Regions from separate parts of the Salinivibrio sp. IB282 genome, predicted to be linked through region 1. Evidence: predicted binding sites of a transcription regulator. Region 1 holds the regulator's gene; the other holds the start of a gene.
What was found. The regulator CRP, encoded in region 1, controls carbon source genes, mostly activating them, when cyclic AMP is high. The targets are predictions, from matches to a motif close to TGTGANNNNNNTCACA.
Positions count from the first base shown of each region.

Region 1 (3,131 bases):
GCCAATACGTGTCTGGAATCGCTTGTGTTTCGTTGCTTAAATGCGGGTTATCGACCCGGATCACGGTGCGTTCATCAATGTTGGCTTTTTCAAACGTTTCTTTGACCAGCGGAGCGTTGTTGAAAAACTCAATAAATGATCCGTCTTGGTATGCCGCTTCAAAAGCACCATTCAACATGTCGGCGACGTCAGCATGTTGCGGAGACACAAACAGGAACATCGGGAAGCGATAGATCAGCATCAGGTGCGGGTCAACTAACAGATTACCGTATTGTGGCCGCTCGGCTAATTCACTAAAAGGCTCAATCAAGGCACGCGGGAAGAGATCAGCACGACCTGTATCAACCACTTTGAAAATATTTTCAAAGCTCGATATTTCGCGTACGCGAAATCCCGCTGAGTTGAGCACCTTGACGTCGGCCCAGCCCTGTCCCTGAATCATGGTAAGAGACTGCAAATCACCCGCGCTACTTATCTGAGCGAGTTGGGGCTCTGTGGTTTGGTTGGTAATAAACAGGCGATGGCCGAGTAGACCACGAAACACGGGATAGCGAATGGGGATCAGTTCAGATTCCAGCGTGCGGTCGGCACCCAGCCAGTCGATAGTGAGCTTGCCTTGCTTGAGCATTTCCACCTTACGAGACTGAGAGCCAATTTGGCCGTCAAAAGCTTGCAAGGTGACAGGCTCTCCTGATTTTTCGGCAAGAAACTCAATCAGCTCAATGGCATAGAGATCAAGCGCCGACCCAGCGCGTGGCTCGGGGTGCACAATTGTGGTATTGGACACGGCATGGGCTGAAAGCACAGAGAGCGCCAAGGCGGTGAGAGAAACCATGAGTTTTTTCATAAACGATACCTTGTTAGTTTTATGTTAACCATATCGTTTTGAGTGTAGAAGTTATCCAGACGCTTGCCAGAAAGCGGAGATAAAAAAACCGACGCCAGGGCGTCGGTTGGTGATACAGAGAGCGGCGCAATTAGCGTGTGCCGTATACCACGATGGTTTTACCGTGTGCGGAAATGAGGTTTTGCTCTTCCAGCATTTTGAGGATACGTCCCACGGTTTCACGCGAACAGCCGACGATTTGGCCAATTTCCTGACGAGTGATCTTAATTTGCATACCGTCAGGGTGTGTCATGGCATCCGGCTGTTTAGCCAAGTTCAACAAGGTTTGCGCGATGCGGCCTGTGACGTCCAGGAAGGCGAGATCCCCGACCTTTTGGCTCGTTACCTGCAAACGACGCGCCATTTGTGAAGACAGGCGCATTAAGATGTCAGGATTCACTTGAATGAGCTGGCGGAACTTCTTAAATGAAATCTCTGCCACTTCACACGGTGATTTAGCGCGCACCCAAGCAGTGCGCTCTTGGTCTTCTTCGAAAAGTCCGAGCTCACCAATGAAGTCACCTTGGTTAAGGTAAGACAGGATCATTTCCTTGCCTTCTTCATCTTTGATCAGTACGGCCACAGACCCTTTCACGATGTAATACAAGGTCTCCGCCTTCTCACCTGCATGGATAAGCGTGCTTTTAGACGGATACTTATGAATATGACAATGTGAAAGGAACCACTCGAGTGTAGGGTCTGTTTGAGGTTTTCCTGGAACCATATAACTTATTTCCTCTGCATGTGTTGCCCGGCAACAACGTCCTATCTTTGTCTGAGGGGTAACCCATCAGATCATTGCACAGAATACGAAGTCTGAACGCGGGCTACAAGCTCACTGTATGTTAACAAGAGTGTATCTTTTTTTGTTGGTGATTTCTTGATTTTGATCTAGGCCAACCGCCTAAAAATCTGGCAAAAACGTGGCTAAGATCACGGCTTGAGAAGTAATACATCATGGATGCGCTACGCCTTAGCCAATCTTGCCTTTTTCTATCAATTGTTGGATCAATGGACGGATGATCAATTCCATCGCAAAGCCCATTTTTCCTCCCGGTACCACTAAGGTGTTATGCCGTGACATAAACGACCCGGTGATCATTTGCAACAGATAAGGGAAGTCGACGTTTTTCATTCCACGAAAGCGGATCACCACAAAACTTTCATCCAAAGACGGGATACCTTTGGCATTTAATGGGTTTGAGGTATCTACCGTCGGCACGCGTTGAAAGTTGATATGGGTGCGAGAAAACTGCGGGGTGATGTAGTGCAGGTAATCATCCATTGAGCGCACAATCGAGTCGGTCACCGCCTCACGAGAGTGGCCTCTATCGCGCGTATCGCGGACAAATTTTTGAATCCACTCTAGGTTGACGATCGGCACCATTCCAATCAAGAGATCGACATGCTGTGCAACATTGACATCACCATCGACCACTCCGCCGTGCAGTCCCTCGTAAAACAATACATTGGTATTGTCGGCTAAGTCTTGCCATGGCGTGAAGGTGCCAGGCATTTGGTTATAGGGCACCGCTTCATCAAAGGTATGTAAATAGCGGCGATATTTCCCGGTGCCTTGCTCACCATACTCACGGAAAAACTGCTCTAGCCGCGGGAAATCGTTGGCCGTGGGGCCAAAGTAGCTGATATGTTTGCCTTGTTCACGTGCTTTACGGATCTCGACGTCCATTTCAGGACGGGTAAAGCGATGAAAGCTATCCCCTTCTAGCCAGGCCGCTTTGATGTTCATCATCTGGAACATCTTTCGGAAGGCTTCCGAGGTGGTGGTGGTACCGGCTCCTGATGAGCCGGTGACCGCAATAATAGGATGTTTAGCCGACATGACGCGCCCTGTCATTCAGTCTGAATTTGTATCGCGATACGGCGTGTACTGCGATGCTAAGAGCCGAGTGCTGTTTTACGACGAATATCCACTGTCTCGTGCAACTCGGAATATACAATCACGGCGTCCCCGGATTGCAATTGTTGGCGAACATCATCCACTTTTTGTGCAAAGCTGACTTCTTGCTCACCATAATCGGTTCCTTCCCGTAACACAAAGTGCTCGATTAACGCTGTCAGCGTCTCGTCAGGAATCGACTGCCATGGAACCATCATACTACATCACCTTTTAGTGATCTCAGGATGGCATCCTCGGATGCCTGATGTGAATGTTGTGAATTAGCTCGCATTTTACCCGATCATACCAGTCAATGCAGTGGTTCTCTTTGCTTCCTTTGACGGT
Region 1 covers NZ_MUET01000043.1:10,993-14,123, reverse strand. The annotation lists gene BZG14_RS09970 (hypothetical protein) at 1-847, opposite strand, end outside; gene crp (cAMP-activated global transcriptional regulator CRP) at 978-1,610, opposite strand; gene BZG14_RS09960 (phosphoribulokinase) at 1,860-2,729, opposite strand; gene BZG14_RS09955 (YheU family protein) at 2,786-3,004, opposite strand.

Region 2 (3,131 bases), on a different contig from region 1:
AAACATCGGAATAAAAACAAAATCAAGCATCTGATTGATGTGGTCAATATGACACCACTGGTTCATGTTTCCGGTATGTTCGGCACAGAGCGCGGCAATACCAGCTGGATCGTGCCCGTCGCCTGGCATCCTGATAACCCCAACGCTGTGATTACTGTCGATCTGGCCCGTGATCCAGCCCCTTTGTTTGAATTGGATGCCGATGCGCTTCGCGAACGTTTGTATACGCCCCATCACGCACTCGCTGACAATGAGTTACCCGCACCACTCAAGCTGGTGCATATCAATAAATGTCCCGTTCTCGCCGATGCGAAAACCTTACGCCCCGACGATGCCACCCGGCTCGGTGTGGATCGCGAAGCCTGCTTACACCACCTAAAAACATTGAAAGCCGCACCAGAATTGCGTGAAAAACTGGTTAATGTGTTTGCCGATGCCAAGCCTTTCGACGATCAGGACGTGGATACGGCCCTGTATGCGGGCTTTTTCTCGAAAAGCGATCGCAGTGCAATGGATATCATCCGTGCACGCGATCCAGAGAACCTTGCCGCCCTGGATCTCAGCGTTGACGACTGGCGTATCAAGCCACTGTTATTCCGGTATCGCGCGCGCAATTACCCGTGGACGCTGACCGAAGCCGAGCAGAAAAAGTGGTTTATGCATCGACGTGATTACTTTGAAACACACCTTCCTGCCTATATGGATAATCTGCAGCACCTCGCTGAACAGCACCAAGCGGAGGAGGAAAAGGTGCGCATTTTAAAAGCGGTTTACCACTATGTGGAATCACTGGTTGGCTAACACGGGGACGGTTACGATAGACGCATCGCCGATACACCGACTGGTCAATACGGCGACCCACCCTCACTCGACGTTCGTCTACCCATCAGGTGGCGAGCGCAGACACCTTGGGTCGCCTTCTTTTAATAACTTTATGTTTTTTAAGTGATTAACTAACAATGCTGACACGCTGCCTGCTTTGCCCTACCAAAAAAAAGATAGCTTGACCAGTTGCAGTTCTGTGATTTGAGTCCACACTTTTAAAAAGGATGTTGTTTGGAGTGTGGCAATGATGACAACAAAAGTAGATACGCGCTGTTACCGCTTTCCTGAGGTTGATTTCGAGCCAGAAAGCCGTACGTTATATTGGATCGATGACACGATGACGGTCCTCTCTTACGAAGAATCTCGTTTGCTCGAGATGCTCTGCTACTATGCCGGAGAGGTACTCTCTAGCCGCACATTGTTCAAACAAGTGGCCTTACCTGATAGCTCATTTGCTCAGCACCAAAGTGTGGTGACATCATTAATGGCCAAATCCTACCGCAACGGCAAAAAATGCCTTCCGTTTGAGGTGGTCGGTGAGTTTGGTTTTCGTGTGTCACTGCCACAGCAAACACTGTCTAAGCGTCCAGGACGCGCTGCAAACACTGCATCGCAGACGCCCCCAGCGTCTTTAACGCATTCAGCCACCATTGAGGCGTCATCGTTTAGTATTGCTAAACCACTCACGATCCTAGTCACGGCGGCGGCAGTCATTATTGGCATGACAGCGTTACTGACCCAAGCTTAGCGTTGATACCCGCGCTATGCCGCGGGCATGTTGTGTCAGAGCGTCATGGTTGCTTTGGCCATTAGTCTTGATACCCCGGGAGAGAGATGATGCCACGCCACTACTTACCGCTTACGCGAGGAGGGGGATCTCGCGCGCGAGTATCGTAAGGTGCATCGCCCCTATGTCGATTGGCAGCCATAAATGCATTAACCGCCTTTCGGCTCGCAAACGTTTCTGCCTACTCACGCCGTCATAATGGCCACTTTCATCGTCATAGAAACATTGATGTCACTCTAACTTTCAGCAACAAATATCTCTTTGCAAACCATACGTGACATTAATCACACAACTATCAGAAAGGCTTCTCTACACTATTCGCCCGTTAATAATAAAGAAGAGATGCTATGCGAACCGCACTTACTGACGCACTGACACAATTACCCGACGCCCTACAAAGCGTCGTCTCTGATTGGATAAATGACGCAAACTTTGGTGCTAGCTTCACACCAGAGCAGGTGGCGCAGATGGAATCCGCCAGTGGCCTTAGCGGCGCCGCACTGCGTCTTGCTTTATTGCCTTTGGCGGCGGCCTACGCTGTTACCCCCATTTCGCAGTTTAATGTGGGTGCGATTGTCCGTGATGAAAGCGGCACCCTGTATTTAGGCGCAAACATTGAATTCACCGGGGTGCAGCTAGGGCAAACAGTGCATGCCGAGCAATGCGCTATCAGCCATGCTTGGACAAAAGGGGCAAAACGCCTCACCGATATTACGATCAATTACAGCCCATGCGGCCACTGTCGACAGTTCATGAATGAACTCAATGGCGCTGAGTCCTTAAGCATCCAGCTGCCACAATCCGACCCGAAAGATCTGCACACTTATCTACCTGAGCCGTTTGGTCCTGCCGATTTGGGCATTGAATCTCGCTTATTGACCGACGAGTCCAATCAATTATCAACGGATGATATTGATATTCCTTTGCTAAAAGCGGCCGCTGACGCCGCTAACCGCAGTCACGCGCCCTACTCAGGTAACTATAGCGGGGCAGCGGTTGAAACCAGTGATGGCGAGTTTTTCTCTGGCATGTATGCCGAAAACGCGGCGTTTAACCCAAGCCTTCCGCCTCTTCAGGTCGCATTAATCGCGGTTAATATGGCGGGCTATCATTGGACAGACATTCGCTCTGTTGCGCTGGCCGAGATGGCAAGTAGTACAGTCAGTCACCTTGCCGATACCCAGGCAACACTGGATGCCATTGACCCGGATATTCCCTTAGTCTATTCAACCCGCTAAGCGCCCTCCTTATTTGTCCGGTCCTCAGGGGATTTCAGGTCGCCCTGAGGCCGGATTTGYGCTACTATCCGTGCGTCTTTTTTCGGATAGTCACGGCAATGAAACAGATTCATAATCCACTCCAAGGTGCGGCCTGGATGCTGACCGCAGGCCTGTGTTTTGCCCTCGTTAACAGCCTGTCTCAGTACGTTAGTTTTAAAATGGGCTTACCCTCTACCACGGTTGCCTTCATTCAATACGCCATCGCCTTGGTTGCGATGATCCCCTGGTTGAAGCAACTC
Region 2 covers NZ_MUET01000004.1:85,988-89,118, reverse strand. The annotation lists gene sbcB (exodeoxyribonuclease I) at 1-801, shown strand, start outside; gene BZG14_RS01960 (hypothetical protein) at 1,070-1,573, shown strand; gene cdd (cytidine deaminase) at 1,960-2,850, shown strand; gene BZG14_RS01950 (DMT family transporter) at 2,949-3,131, shown strand, end outside.
Region 2: the regulator CRP is predicted to act here: its motif matches at 1,886-1,901, upstream of cdd (cytidine deaminase).